DNA from 2 places in the Pedobacter sp. 01T416_2 genome. Region 2 is predicted to be linked to the other one. Evidence: riboswitches for the same ligand, from Rfam matches in the RefSeq annotation. Region 2 holds a riboswitch; the other holds the start of a gene.

Region 1 (9,593 bases), on a different contig from region 2:
TGGTAACGACATTAGAGGTGATTGAAATATATCCATGGTTGCTATGTATTTGTGGTTGAAATTTTAAACGTTTTTTTATTTTTTATCAATGTGTAAATTCTATAAACTATAATCAAAAGTGCCGGAAACCCAAACCAATGTTCGGAAAAGCTTTTGGTAAACTCGCCATGTAAAATATGACTGATTGACCTGCCTATACCACATCCCGGACACCAATCCTCAAAACCTAAATTGGCTAGCGGACAAAGTGTGAAGTGATGCTCGTGGCCATTCGTTGTTGCCAGTAATACTAAAGCTGCTACCCAGAAAAAAAGTTCTAGTGGAAAGCTTTTAATGTACTTCATTGTTTCACTTTTTATACAATTTAGAGGTTATAACACCACCTTTGTTACATCAATTTGCCCTTAATCGACGAATGGGGGATATATTTCGACAAAACGAGTAATGGAATCTAACAAAAGATCTTATTTATTTTGCTTTTTGTTTTTCAACACCGTAACCCAGCCAAAAATAGTTAAAAAAACCTTTACACAAATTGCAGGTTAATATTAAAAGATAAGCTTATTTTTGTGCCTTGAACATTCGCGATTTAATAAACAGATACAAAACCGACGATAGGGTAACCCAATTTACCAAAGCGTTGAACAGCAGCAAAAACCCAAAGATACAATTAAAGGGATTGGTGGGTTCGGCCGATGCTATTGTTGCCCTGTCTTCTTACTTTATATTACATAAACCCCTACTGTTCGTTCTACCGGATAGAGAAGAAGCTGCTTATTTTCAGTCTGACCTGGAAAGCGTTTTGGATAAACAGGTTTTATTGTTTCCTTCTTCTTACCGCAAATCATTTGATTTTACACAAGTAGATACGGCCAACGTTTTGGCCCGTGCGGAGGTTTTGAACGAACTGAATCACGATTCGGAATACGGAAAAATTGTGGTTTCTTATCCCGAAGCCATCGCCGAAAAGGTTATTGACCGCTCTGCTTTAGAAAAAAACACTTTAGAAATTAGTTTAGGCGCCAAGTTGGGCATTGATTTTATCAACGAATTTTTAATTGATTACGATTTTGATAGAAGAGATTTTGTTTACGAACCAGGCCAATTTTCTATCCGCGGCGGTATTGTAGACATATTCTCTTTTTCATCTGATTTGCCTTACCGTATTGAGTTTTTTGGTGATGAGGTAGAAAGCATCAGGAGCTTTGAAATTGAAAGTCAGCTTTCGGTTGCCGATGTTAAGTCGCTTACAATTGTGCCAAACGTTCAGGCGAAATTTTTGACCGAAAGCAATATCAGCATCCTCGATTATATCGATCAGGATACACAGCTCTGGTTTAAAGATGTTGAGTTTACCCTTGATATTATTAAAGCTGGCTATAAAAAAGCCGTTGAACTTTGGAAAGCTTTATCTATAACAGATAAAACCCAAAACCCTGAATGGATCGACCCTAAGTTTGCCTTTACAGACGAAAAATTGTTGGGTGATCATCTTCAGGATTTTCCTTTGATAGAATTTGGAAAGCAGTTTTTTTATAAAACGGATAACCGTTTTGAGTTTGAAACCAAGCCACAACCTTCATTCAATAAAGATTTCAATCTACTCATTCACAACCTTAAGGAAAATGAAAAAGCCGGCATTGTTAATTTTATTTTTACCGATTCGCCAAAACAGATCGAGCGGTTATATGCTATTTTAGAGGATATTGATAAAACGGCCAAGTTTACGCCAATTAACAGCATGCTTCGCGAGGGTTTTATAGATCCACAGATCCAGACGGCATTTTATACCGATCACCAGATTTTTGATCGTTACTATAAATACAAGCTTAAAAAAGGCTATCAGAAAAGCCAGGCCATTACTCTAAAAGATCTTCGAGAACTAAAATCCGGCGATTATGTTACCCACATCGATCATGGCATCGGCAAATATGCCGGGCTTGAAAAGGTTGAGGTAAATGGTAAAACCCAGGAGATGATCCGTTTAATTTATGCGGATAACGATCTGCTTTATGTAAACATCAACTCGTTAAACCGCATTGCCAAATACAGTGGCAAAGAGAGTGGAGTACCCAAGATGAATAAGCTGGGTACTGATGCCTGGGATAAGCTAAAAAAAACTACTAAAAAAAAAGTTAAAGATATCGCCCGGGATTTGATCAAGCTTTATGCTTTGCGCAAAACCCAGGCCGGAACGGCATTTTCGCCAGATAGCTATTTACAAACTGAACTGGAGGCTTCTTTTATTTATGAGGACACTCCCGATCAGTTAAAGGCTACCCAAGACGTGAAAAAGGATATGGAATCACCACATCCAATGGATCGTTTGGTTTGTGGTGATGTTGGTTTCGGAAAAACAGAGATTGCAGTACGTGCTGCATTTAAAGCAGTAGCAGAAGGTAAACAGGCCGCTATTTTAGTGCCTACCACAATTTTGGCTTTACAACATTTCAAAACTTTTTCGTCGCGTTTAAAAGATTTCCCGGTTACGGTTGATTACATTAACCGTTTTAAAACCAGTAAACAGATTAAAGATACCCTTGCCGAAGCCGCAGCTGGTAAGGTTGATATATTAATCGGCACACACCGTTTGCTAAGCAAGGATGTAAAGTTTAAGGATCTCGGCATCATGATTATTGATGAAGAGCAGAAATTTGGCGTTACTGCAAAAGAAAGGTTAAAAGCTGTAAGGGTAAACGTTGATACTTTAACACTTACCGCGACTCCGATCCCGAGAACACTGCATTTTTCTTTAATGGGGGCAAGAGATTTATCCATCATCAGTACGCCGCCACCAAACCGGCAACCAGTGAGTACCGAGTTACATGTTTTTAACGATAAACTGATTCAAGAGGCCGTTCAGTTCGAGTTAGACCGCGGCGGACAGGTTTTCTTTATCCATAACCGTGTAAATGATCTGATGCAATTGGGTGGATTGATCCAGAAACTGGTTCCAAAAGCGAGGATCGGTATTGCGCACGGGCAGTTAGATGGCGATCAACTCGAAGATGTAATGCTCGATTTCATTAATGGTGAAAAAGATGTTCTGGTAGCCACAACTATTATAGAAGCAGGTTTAGATATTCCAAATGCCAATACCATCATTATTAACCATGCGCACATGTTTGGTTTGAGTGATTTGCATCAGATGCGTGGCCGGGTAGGTAGGAGCAACAAAAAAGCTTTCTGTTATTTGCTTTCGCCGCCATTATCAACTTTAACTTCTGAAGCCCGGAAGCGTTTAAGCGCCATTGAAGAGTTTTCTGACTTGGGAAGCGGCTTTAACGTGGCCATGCGCGATCTGGATATCCGTGGAAGTGGTAATTTATTGGGCGCCGAACAAAGTGGTTTTATTGCCGAAATCGGGTTTGAGATGTACCACAAGATATTGGATGAAGCCATCCAGGAATTAAAAGAAGCTGAGTTTAAAGGTCTGTTCGAAAATGAACCTGCCCGTCCGTTTGTAGGCTTTACGCAGGTAGATACCGACTTGGAACTATATATCCCTGACGCATACATTACCAATATTACCGAGCGTTACAATTTATATACCGAGCTTTCTAAACTCGATAATGAAGCGGAATTAGCCATTTTTGAAAAACATTTGGCCGATCGTTTCGGTCCTGTTCCGCCACAGGTAAAAACCATGCTCAGTGTGGTACGTTTGCAATGGTTGGGCAAGAAATTGGGTTTCGAGAAAATTAGTTTTAAGAAAAATAGTTTGCGCGGATATTTCTTAAGCGATAAACAATCTACTTATTTCGATTCGAATACCTTTACCAAGATTTTAACTTTTGCGCAGAACCACCCACGTATGTGTAATTTAAAAGAAGTAAAAAATACATTAAGAATTGCTTTTGATAACATAAGTACTGTTGAAGAAGCAATTCAAACTTTAGAACTAATCGATTAACCATGGACCCAACCTTATTGCTCGATTTAGTGAAAATGCAAATGCCTTATGGAAAATACAAAGGTTACCTGATCTGCAATATCCCCGAAAGTTATTTGCTTTGGTATAAGGATAAAGGCTTCCCAAAAGGGAAATTGGGCGATTTATTGGCTACGATGTTCGAAATTCGGGTGAATGGTTTAGAGTATCTGTTAACGCCATTGAAGAATCAAAATCGGTAGTTAAGAATGATAGGTTAATGCGAACATTTATTCCGGGCTATTGTCTTCCCGAACCAAAAAGTGATGGTGGCAGGTATAGAGGAATCGTCATTCCCAACTTGATTGGGAATCGTAATGCCTTAGTAGGGTCGCAGGTTGCATATAAGATTCCCGCCTGCGCGGGAAAGACGACCGTTTTGAATAGACCTCTCCATTGCGCTGCGCTCCAGTCGAGGTGACGACTAATCTGTAAAAACCGCAGATCAAAATGGCTTTCGCAGAAAAAATCTGCGTTGATCAGCTTAATCTGCGGGAAACAAATCTATATCTCACAGCCATTCTCATCACAAACCGCATCATCATTTTTGTTTAATGAAGTCAGTGTAGTTTTAGGCTGAGCGTCTTTCCATTCCGTAAAACTTTGGGTAAGCGCATCGGTAAAAGCCTGAACAGGCTGAGCACCGGAAACACCGTACTTGCGGTCCATTACAAAATAAGGCACACCACGGATTCCTAAATTCTGGCTTTCATAAATATCATAACGAACAGCTTCAGCAAACTCATTTCCATTCAGAACTGATTCGGCCTCATCTTTATCCAAGCCAATTTCTACGGCAAGATCAACCAAAACACTCGTTTCACCGATATTTTTACTGTTTACGAAATGCGCTTCAAACAGTTTTTCTTCGGCTAAATCCTGAAGGTTATGTTTTGCCGCCAAATGTATCAAACGATGCGCGTTGAAGGTATTGGCAGGGATATTCGTATCAAAATCTATCTTCAAACCAGCATTTGCAGCCATATCCACAACCTGTTTGGTCATTTGCTTAGCTTGCTCTATTGGCATTCCCTTACTCCGCGAAAGGTAATCGTACACCGATTCGTTATTGGTATTGTGATACTCTGGATTAAGCTGATAGCTCTTCCAATCCACCTCAATTTCATTTTTGAAAGGTAATTTTTCTATCGCCTGTTCAAAATGTCTTTTCCCGATATAGCAAAACGGACACATTACGTCCGACCAAATTTCTACTTTCATAGCACAAAATTAAGGTGATTATACTTGCCTATGGTAAGGCTAAAGTAAAAAGCCACTATCGTTTAGGATAGTGGCTTTCATTTATAATTACTGTAACTACTTGTACAACTGATTAAATATCAGCTTAAAAGTGCCATGGGTTTGTGCTCGAAAAGCAATTTCTGGCCCAAAAGCAAGCAGTTTGCCTTTACCAACCTTCGCTTCAAAGGCCGTTACACCATCTTGCAGGTAAGCCTGCCCCCAGGCCCAGCCGCTGCGCAGCGGAGTGGCATTTTCGAACCACATTAAAGGTTTAATCTTTCCAGCCACAATGGCGTCGCCTGTGAGCTTAAAAACGGGGCTATTGTCAAAATATACGTCAGCTTCCTTTTCCATGCCCCAGGTTGTTGGCAAAGTTGTGTCTACACCAACATTTAAAACGCTTCCGGGAACATAATATTTTTCGGCGGGTAATCTCTTTTCCTCTCCGTTTACGATTTCGACCATTGCATTCCGAACTGGAAGATTTAAATGGTAAGCTAAATTGGTGCTACTGCCAATAGCTACAATATTCCCCCCCGCTTCCAAAAATTTCTTTAATTCAGGGATCGATTTGTCTGCAGTAATCCTTCCCAAACGGTTTCTAAACTCTTGAGGAACTTCTTCTGCCTTTGGTCCGAAAGACCTGTTTCCAAACCCTCCTCCTTGTACCGATGGGATCGCGCCACCTACAAAAACAATTACATCGTATTTAGATTTTAAGTTCCCCGCATCTATATCCTGCGGATAAATTACTGTTGCGTTATAATGGTATTGCTCCATTAAAAAGCGCACCCACCCTGAGGCCATAGAACCTCCATAGGTATCCCAAAGGGCAATTTTTCTGGGAGAGATTTTAATTTTATCTTTTGGAGCGGCAGCACTTTTCAGTTTGATGTTTGCTTTTTCCAATATTGATTTCCCTGCTGAAGAAACATAAAAATCGCCATTTTCAGTCGAACGGTAAACTTCAACTTTATTTTTCAAAAGGTCGTTCACTGCAGTATATCCGGCAGCATCATATGGCGGAATTGGTGCGCCTCCTTCATATTTAAAATCATTTGGGTGATCTTGCGGTTCGAACATATCTAAAACATGCGGACGAAAAGCCTGATCGGTTTTTACGATATAACTTCCGGCAGGATAATTTTTTCCTGCAACGGCAAATGAAGCGGTTGCTTTTTGAACCACAACACCTGTTCTGATCAAAGCGTTTAAAAATTTAACGGCAGAATTAAAATCCGGCTGATCGGCGCTTAAAATATATCCGCGCGGATCTCTGTTTACAGGAGCCTTCATCACCGTATCAAAAGCTTTCATGCTAAGCTGACGCCGGGAGCCAAAATCATCATCACCTCCAGCAATCGGGCCACCTTTTTCACCTTTTGCCGCATTATTAATGGCTTCTATTTTTTTAGGAGAAAAAGACCAGGTATCTTTTTTACCACGCTCTATCGAATTTCTGCCCATCTGGTAAATGTTGTACAACAATTCGTCACGGTAACGTTGTGCGTAATTTAAAACGGCATAGTTTAACGATACTGAATAGTCAATCGAGTTTTTAAAGTACCATTTCCTCGGGGTAATCGGGTTTGGCGAATCGCCGTTCGGCAATAATCTCGAAGGAATTAACGGAATTTCAGAAGGTGTAGGGTTCCCGATAATTTCGGTCAGGAGCCCAATCATATTATGAAAATATGTTGTGGTTCTTAGTCCGCCATTGTACCAGGTAGAATAAACCGATCCTCCACGTTGGGTATAACCAGGTTTGTTTTCTACATTCATACGGTTGTGCATGGCTGCGCCAACGGCATCTAAACTGGTTAACAGCGTTGGGTCGAAAACATAATTGAAAGGATCGCGATAAGGTGGGCCTGCAACAACGGTTCCTGCCGGACCAGCCTGATGGTGGTTATACATAATCTGCGGAATCCATTCCACAAAAAGCTGGCGACCGATATTCTGTGTTTCTTTAAGGTTTAACATAAAGAAATCGCGGTTGTTATCGTGACCTGCGTACTTTTCGTACAAAACAGGCAAACCTGAGGTTGTTCTTTTTTTGGGGTCTTTCTCTCTCATGTACCAATTGCTCACCAATTCTTGTCCATCAGGGTTGGCATGGGTAAACAAAATGATTACGTTATCCAAAATACGCAGGGTTTCAGGGTCTTTCCTGGAGGCAAACTCATAAGCAGTTTCGATCAGCTGATGCGCACCCACCACCTCGTTGGCATGCAAGCCACCATCTATCCAAACTACTGCTTTACCTTCCTGGGCTAATGCTTTTGCCTGCTCAGGTGTAATTTCTGCATGCGCCAGCTGTTGCGAAATTTCCTTGTAACGCGCTAATTTCTTGAGGTTTTCTGGTGAAGAAACAATCAACATATATTGACTTCTGCCTTCTTCGGTTTTGCCAATATCAACTAGTTTAATGCGGTCAGAACTTGCCGCGAGTTTCTTAAAATAAGCTTCTGTTTGGGTATAATTGGCCAATTGATAATCGTCGCCGATATCAAAACCAAAATGCGATTTTGGCGTTGGCACTTCCTGCGCCAGCACCGCACAGCTATTTACCATTAAAAAAGCAATACAAAGCCTTTTAAAGTAGATTTTTATCATAATAAGGGTGTTTAGTTAGGTAATCAAATATAGTAGAGAATAAGGTCCAAAAACGGCTTGCTGTAAATTTGTTACAAGTTTTAAATCCTAATCCATACATTTGTCCTGATGTAAGTTCTTAACTTTATTTTTCATCAACCGATACAGGTTCCCGGAATACAACCGGGATTAATAGGGAATCGTGTGCAAATCACGAGCTGTCGCGCAACTGTAAATTCTGTCTTTTGTTAAAAAAGACAACGGTCTTATCATTCATGCCACTGTGCCGTTTACCGGGATGGGAAGGCGATAAGATCGGGAATAAGTCAGGAGACCTGCCTATATTGAATTGACGGTGCTTTCGCGTTATAAAGTAATTGGTCAGGTCTGATTGTACACCATAAAATTAACCATTTTATATGCTTGCTTTAAGCTTTTTGCTGATGAGTAGGCTGTGTGTGCGCTAACCTTTCCTTTTTTATTTCTAACAAAAAAACATTATAAAATATTGCTTTAAGGGCTTTTAAACGATTTATTTACTTAATCTTTAAAAGAGATGCTAACGCAAAATCTGGGCTATCCGCGAATAGGTAGCCAAAGGGAATTAAAGAAAATCTGCGAAAATTACTGGGCAGATAAAACTGGGTACAAAAATGTACTTCAGGTGGGAAAAAACATTCGCCACGAAAACTGGAACCTTCAAAAAGAAGCCGGAATTGATATCATTCCTTCGAATGACTTTTCTTTTTACGATCACGTGCTCGATCATTCTTTAACTTTTGGCGCGATCCCGAAAAGGTACAACGAAGTGATCCTGAAAAAAGGAAATTCAGAGCTTGATCTCTATTTTGCTATGGCAAGAGGTTATCAAAAAGAAGGATTGGATTTGGTAGCGATGGAAATGACCAAATGGTTCGATACCAATTACCATTATATCGTTCCTGAGTTTTACAAAGACCAGCCTTTTAAACTTTTCTCTACAAAAATTATCGATGAGTTTTACGAGGCAAAACAATTGGGCATTACCACCAAACCCGTTTTAATCGGTCCTGTTTCTTACCTTTTATTGGGAAAAGAAAAGGAAGCTGGCTTTGAAAAGATCGATCTGATCAAAAATCTCCTTCCGGTTTATATCGAGATATTATCCCGCTTGGATGCTTTGGATGTAGAATATGTTCAGTTTGATGAACCTTTTTTGACTTTAGACCTTACCGAAAAAGACAAGAAAGCTTACGAATATGCCTATAAAGAGATCAGAAAAGCTTTTCCCAGGTTAAAAATTGTTTTGGCTACTTATTTTGAGGGCTTGGGCAATAATTTAGCGCTAACTACATCACTCCCGGTAAATGTTTTACATATCGACCTGGTACGAGCTGAAGGTCAATTGACGGATGTTTTAGCTTCGTTAAAAGAAGATACCATCCTTTCGTTAGGTTTGGTAGACGGAAGAAACATCTGGAAAAATGATTTCGAGAAATCTGCTTCAATCATTAATCAAGCTGTAGAAAAAAGGGGCTTCGATAAGGTGTGGATCGCCCCATCTTGTTCCCTAATCCACTCACCGGTTGATTTAGACAATGAAACCAATGCGCAAAACCTTTCGGCCGAAATTAAACAGTGGCTGGCCTATGCGAAACAAAAAATTGCAGAGGTAGCTACCTTAAAAAAACTGATCACCAACGAAAGCCCTGCATCTACCCTGCAAAAACTTGAGGAAAATAAGATCGCGATTGCTAACCGTAAAGTTTCTAAAATCATCCACAATCCTGAAGTTAAACAACGTGTTTTAGGATTAAAAGAGCAGGATGCAGAACGTTTAAGTCCA
Region 2 (6,755 bases):
GCTCTTTTTAGTTCCAATTCGTAAATGGTTCTGCCCAGATTTTTCATAAAAGGAAAACAAACTGTTTCGTATTCGTATTTATTATCGTTAAATATGCCATCCTCATTACTATGAACAACAGCGGTTAGGAAATATTCAATTCCATTTTTAAAATCAACGAAATATGAGTTATCAATGATGTAGCCATAGCTATCGCCATATTTATTGAAGATGCGGATATTTGGATCAGGAGTTACCTGTTCCCGTCCATAGTATAACATTTTTGCATAGGTAGTCCAAAATTCTTTCGGATCGTATTTAGGAAAATTACTTTCGGTTGGATATTTACTCATATAAGTATAAATGAGCTTATAATCTTCTTTAGTAAGGTTAAACCGTTCTTTAAGCGGAAAAGCATCAGGAAAAATCAATTTCTGCATCAGTTTCTGTTGATCGTTAATGGCGAAAGCGTTTTTCCCCGCTAAACTGAAAGGTTTGTTTACCAGCTTGTTGGTACTATCCATGTATCCGGTACCCATTACCAAATTGCTTAATTTTAATTCATATTCTTTTGAATCGTACCGGGCAGCCTGATCATACACCAATTGTTCGCCATTGTAAAATTTGATGGGATTGGTATGTTTAGCTGATTCTCCTGCATCGCCAATGGCCAGGCGATTTAAAATGCGGCTATCGTATAATCCGTTAGCTTTCAGTTTTTCATTAATTTCGGCACGACCAATAAACTCGAATAAACGGTTAAAAGCATCATTATCACTGGTAAGCAAAATCTTTTTAACGTAATGCTCTATTGATGGAAGTCCATTTTTAGCACTTGTATCTGTTAAAACCTTCGTTTGTCCTTTATAGGCGCTATCGGTAATCATGGTACTCTTAGCCGTTAAGCCTGTATTTTTTAAGCGGTTTACTTTTTCCAAGGCAAAAATTACAGCGGCTAGTTTAACCGTACTGGCAGGATAAAAATAATGGTGTGGGTCTAAATTGTAGCTAAAGGTTTTAAAAGTGGGTTTATTCTTCGCACCACGGTTAATCTGGGTATAGAGAATCTGGATCTGGTTTTGATCAGGATMATGAAGTACAGCGGAAAAAAGCTCAGGCTTAGACTCCATCAGTTTCTTCAAAAAAACAGTATCGGTTTTTTGCGCCATAACAGATAGGCTTATTAATGAAAATGTAACAATTAATATTCTTCTCATGGGTAAAAATTTGATTCCTAATTTAGCTTTTTCTATTAAAACCACCATTTTCCATCATGCATTTTACATGTTGCTTAATTTTGTTACTTTTGCAGCGCTTTTGGTTTCCGGCATTACACCCGGAATTAAAAGGGAATACAGTGTAAATCTGTAACTGTCCCGCAGCTGTAAGCTCTATAACGGATTTCCAATCAATCTGCCACTGTTCCGACTTGTCGGGATGGGAAGGCCGGAAACCCGGGAGTAAGTCAGAAGACCTGCCTTCAGCATTTAATTTCATAGCTTTCGGGGATTGAAGCTAGGATTGAGATACTTAACGTTTTTCGTATTTTCATTTCCTTTTCTATCTGTTGGCTGTGGGCAAAACCACAATCAAATGAACAAAAAAAGAATGCTAACTGTAGCCAGTTTAGGGCTAGCACAGTTAATGATTAGCCAGGTGGCTAATGCTCAAACACAAGACAGTTTGCAGCTCAAAGATGTTGTAATTTCTGCAACAAAAAATGACCAGAAACAATCACAGACAGGTAAAGTGGTTACGATCATCAGTCGTGAAGTATTGGAGCGCAGTAACGGAAAATCATTGCCAGAACTTATTAGCGAGCAGGCAGGGATTATTGTAGCAGGTTCAAGCAGCAATCCGGGATTAAACAAATCGGTATTTTTTAGAGGTGCAGGAAGTGCTTATGCCGTGGTTTTAATCGATGGTATTGTGCAAAACGATCCATCAGGAAACGGAGGTGCATTCGATTTAAGATTGATTTCTATCGATCAGATCGATCATATCGAAATTTTAAGAGGCGGTCAGTCTACCATTTATGGTTCTGATGCCGTTGCAGGAGTAATCAATATCATCACTAAAAAAGGTGGCCCAAAAGGCAATACCATTTATGGTGTGGCCAGTGCAGGCAGTTACGAAACTTACAAAGGAACCATTGGTTTAAACGGTGGTGTTGAAGGTTTTTCGTATAATATTAACTATACCCACGCCAAAACCGATGGAATTTCAGAAGCAGCAACACCAGTGGGAAGTACAGCTGTATTTGATAAAGACGGCTTTAAAACTGATGCCTTAAATGCGAATTTCGGAATCAAACTGGATAAGCATTTCTCTGTAAATCCATTTGTACGCTACTATTATGGCAATTACAAGTTTGATGGTGGCGCTTTTACCGATGCAAACAATTATTCTATCCTGAAAAACTTTGCTGCAGGTACCAATGCCAAATACGAATTTGCAACTGGTAAAGTAACGTTAAACTATAGTTTCGAAAGTACCAGAAACGATGCGCATAGCCAGTACCCAAGCATTAACGAAGGAAGGGTATCACTATTGGATTTATTCTACAACCAAAAATTGGGTAACAAACTCGATTTATTGGTGGGTATCGATAACCGTGTGATGAAATTATCATCAGCAACAAATAAACCGGAAACCAACATTTTTGCCGCTTACGGATCATTATTCTTACACGATTTAAGTGTGTTTAACCTTGAAGTAGGCGGACGTTACAATAAACACGAACAATATGGCGAAAACTATACCTACTCAATTACCCCAAGCATCAATGTCATTAAAGAGATAAAATTATTTGGAACGGTTTCAACAGCATTTAAAGTTCCTACCTTAAACATGCTTTTTGGTCAGTTTGGTGCTAATTTGGATTTAAAGCCGGAAAAATCGAAGAATTACGAAGCTGGCGTTAATTTTAGCTTTGCTGGCGACAAATTTAGCTTACGTTTAGCAGGTTACAAACGCGATTTAACTGACGCCATTATTTATGCTTACCCTAACGGATACATTAACCAGGTAAGTCAGAAAACCAAAGGTTTCGAAGTTGAACCAGCAGTTAAATTCAGTGTGTTTAACATTAATGGCTATTACGCTTATGTAGAAGGCAATGAGTTCAACTTTGTTGATAATGCCGTTGCTAACTATCTTTTCCGCAGACCAAAACATACATTTGGCATTACTGCAGGTGCACAGGCAACAAGCAATTTATATGTGAGTGCAAATTACCGTTATTTCGGCAAACGTACCGATGGTAATTTTAACACGTATACAGTCGACAATCTACCTGCTTATAAATTGTTAAATGCTTATGCCGAATATGCATTGGCAAAGAAACGTGTAAAGATATTTTTTGATGCAAAAAATATTCTGAACGAAAAATACAGCGAAATTATTGGTTACAATAGTTTGGGCTTCAACTTTAATACAGGTGTAAGTTTTAATATCCGCTAATAAAAATTTAACTTTGTTTAAATATTAACCAGAAATAGCATGTCTCATTTAAAATTTAATCCACGCACTTTAATTTTGTTGTTAATGATATTGGCAATAACGGCTTTACGTTTGCTGGTAACATTCAACTCAGATGAATTAAAGTTTGCTAATTTTTCATCAATAGGAGCAGTAGCCTTATTTGGAGGAGCATATTTTAAAGATCATCTTAAAGCATTCGCTTTTCCGCTATTGAGTTTGTTTTTAAGCGATTTAGTACTTTATACAACCATCTATAAACAGTATGTAGATTTGTTTTTAGTTCAAGAACTTTGGACATACCTTGCAATTGCATTAATGGTTTTAGCGGGTCGTTTCTTATTAAAGAAGGTAAATATTGCCAGCTTATTCCTATCTACAATCGTAATTGTATTCATCCATTGGATTGTAAGTGATATCGGTTCATGGTATAAAAACCCATTGTATACGCAAAACTTAAATGGTTTTATAGATTGCTTAATTAAAGCCATTCCATTCGAGATCAGATTCTTAGAAGGAACAATAATCTATGGTGCTTTGCTTTTTGGCGCTTTTGAAATCTTAAAAGCAAAATACCCAGTATTAAAACTGCAAACACAAGAGCTGTAGAAAGATCCATTGTTTGGCATAACACCAATAAAGTAAAAACAAGATAGAAATCCTCTTTTGATTCGATTCAAAAGAGGATTTTTTTTAACTTAGAATATCAATTCCATTTTACCTTTTACATCCTAATGAAAGTTGTTTCCTTTTTACCTGCTGCCACTAAAATGATTTACGATATGGGCCTGCAAGAATACCTGCATGGCGTAACATTCGAATGCCCTAAAGAGGCTGCAGATCAACCAAAAGTTGTACGTTGCATATTAGAAGGCAAAAACTATTCGAGTATCGAAATAGACCGGATCTTTTCGGCATCAAAAGCGCAAGGCAAAAGTTTGTATTGGGTAGATGATGCACTGTTGGAAAGCATCGCACCCGATGTGGTTTTCACACAAGATATATGCGAGGTGTGCAACATCGATACTGTTTGTACCGAAACAGCCGTAATGAAGCTTAGCAAACAGCCAACGCTGGTACCTTTATCGCCAAATAACTTACAGGATGTTTTCGATTGCGCCATTACCATTGCCAGGGCTTTAGGAAAGGAAGAGGTAGCGTTAAACTATCTGGCAGGCCTGCAAAAGAAAACGGATCATATTTTAGATCAGCTTAGGGCAAACCGTGCACCGTTAAAAAGGATTATGCTAATGGAATGGATCGAACCGATATACAATTGCGGACACTGGATTCCTTTTCAGATTGCAGCAGCCGGTGGCGTTGATATGTTGTCCAATCCTGGTGGCGACTCTATTGTAACCCAGTGGGATAAAATCCTGAAATATAACCCAGAGGTTTTGATTATCGCACCATGTGGCTTTGATATGAAACGAAGCATGGAAGAAATGGAGCTGTTAACGTCAAAATCAGGCTGGATCGATCTTGAGGCAGTAAAAAACAATCAGGTTTATATTGCTGATTTTGATATGTTCACCCAACCTAGCGTAGGTACGCTGGTTGAAGGTATAGAAGCTTTAGCCTGCATGTTCCACCCGGAGATATTTAAGGCAGACGAAAACATAGCCAAAAAATTCATCAGCCACAGCCGGTCTGTGAAATCACTAAAATCAGTGTAATCATTTAATCTGTGTAATCATAATTTATGAAATTAGTTGTTTTAACAGGAGCAGGGATCAGTGCCGAAAGTGGGTTAAAAACATTTAGGGATTCTGATGGATTATGGGAGGGCTATAATGTTTATGATGTAGCTACCCCCGAGGCCTGGGAGAGAAACCCCGAATTGGTACAAGAATTTTATAATGAAAGGAGAAGACAGGTTTTAGCCGCAAAACCCAATTTGGCTCACCAGGTGCTTGCTGAGCTGGAAAAAGACTTCGACGTTGAAATTATTACCCAAAACATTGATGATTTACATGAAAGAGCAGGTTCTACCAAAGTTACCCATCTTCATGGCGTTATTACCAAGTCTCAATCAGATAGAAAAGCTGATTTAACTTATCCAATCGTTGGTTCAGAAATCAAAATGGGCGAGCTTTGCGAGTTGGGTTCTCAACTTCGGCCGCATGTAGTCTGGTTTGGTGAAGCTGTACCCATGATAGAGGTAGCCGCTAAACTTTGCAAACAGGCAGACTTGTTTGTACTGATCGGAACTTCATTGGCCGTTTATCCGGCGGCAGGTTTAATCGATTTTGTGCCTTCCTTTGTCGACAAATACATTATCGATCCAAGAACACCCGATGTAAAACGTTATAAAAACGTGATCAACATTGAGAAAAACGCTGTAGAAGGCATTACAGAATTAAAAGAAATATTAGTCAATGCCAGATAAAAAGCTTTGCATTTTTAATTGGAGCGGTGGTAAAGACAGTACATTGGCCTTACACTATGTCTTACAAGATCCTACTATCGAAATCCGTTACCTGATTACAACAGTTACCGAAAAATATAACCGTGTTTCGATGCATGGCGTTAGAGAAGCTTTACTGATTAAACAGGCCGAAAGCATTGGTATTCCACTGTATCAGATCCGTTTGGGCGAAATGCCAGATATGGAAACCTACGACAGTACCATGAAGCATCATCTTTCTAAATTTAAGGAGGAGGGTATTACCCATTCTATTTTTGGTGATATCTTTTTAGCGGACTTACGTAATTATCGTGAAAATAAATTAGCAGAAATTGGGCTTAAGGCTATTTTTCCGCTTTGGAAAAAAGATACAAAACATTTAATTGAAGAATTCCTAAACCTGAACTATAAAACCATCATTGTTTGCACACAGCAAAATCTCGAAAATTTTTGTGGAAAAGTAATCAGCCTTGATTTAATCAAGCAATTTCCTGCAGATATTGATCCATGTGGCGAAAACGGAGAGTTTCATACCTTTGCTTTTGAAGGACCAATTTTCAAGAACAAAATCACTTTCACCATCGGAGAGAAGGTATTCAGGACTTATAACGCACCAAGTAAAACAACTGCTAATGAGGATTCTCCTTGTTCAACAACAGCACTTTCTGGTTTCTGGTATATAGATTTATTGGAATAATTTTTCTTTTCAAAACATTTTGGCATCATTTTTTCTTTAGTATGGGTAATTAACTAAATCACACATCCCATTGAAACCTGTTTAGTGAGGTTAGGTAACTAAACAAGCGTCATATTAAAAAATTAAGAGTTATGAAAAAGATATTGGTAGTAATCGCATTAAGTTCTTCAGTTTTATTTGCTTGTAATAATA

What was found. Region 2 has a riboswitch for cobalamin ahead of AC1DPQ_RS06925 (TonB-dependent receptor plug domain-containing protein). Riboswitches for the same ligand answer to the same signal wherever they lie in the genome.
Region 1: another riboswitch for cobalamin. It lies ahead of metE (5-methyltetrahydropteroyltriglutamate--homocysteine S-methyltransferase); the one in region 2 lies ahead of AC1DPQ_RS06925 (TonB-dependent receptor plug domain-containing protein).

Annotation. Positions count from the first base shown of each region.
Region 1 is NZ_JBFTQI010000075.1:487-10,079, forward strand. It holds gene AC1DPQ_RS05190 (TM2 domain-containing protein) at 1-36, opposite strand, end outside; gene AC1DPQ_RS05195 (DUF2752 domain-containing protein) at 42-344, opposite strand; gene mfd (transcription-repair coupling factor) at 575-3,913, shown strand; gene AC1DPQ_RS05205 (DUF3820 family protein) at 3,916-4,134, shown strand; gene AC1DPQ_RS05210 (DsbA family oxidoreductase) at 4,436-5,152, opposite strand; gene AC1DPQ_RS05215 (M14 family metallopeptidase) at 5,249-7,789, opposite strand; cobalamin riboswitch at 7,918-8,125, shown strand; gene metE (5-methyltetrahydropteroyltriglutamate--homocysteine S-methyltransferase) at 8,325-9,593, shown strand, end outside.
Region 2 is NZ_JBFTQI010000109.1:845-7,599, reverse strand. It holds gene AC1DPQ_RS06930 (serine hydrolase) at 1-1,196, opposite strand, end outside; cobalamin riboswitch at 1,281-1,475, shown strand; gene AC1DPQ_RS06925 (TonB-dependent receptor plug domain-containing protein) at 1,573-3,441, shown strand; gene AC1DPQ_RS06920 (DUF6580 family putative transport protein) at 3,481-4,068, shown strand; gene AC1DPQ_RS06915 (ABC transporter substrate-binding protein) at 4,194-5,135, shown strand; gene AC1DPQ_RS06910 (SIR2 family NAD-dependent protein deacylase) at 5,162-5,848, shown strand; gene AC1DPQ_RS06905 (Dph6-related ATP pyrophosphatase) at 5,838-6,563, shown strand; gene AC1DPQ_RS06900 (YMGG-like glycine zipper-containing protein) at 6,695-6,755, shown strand, end outside.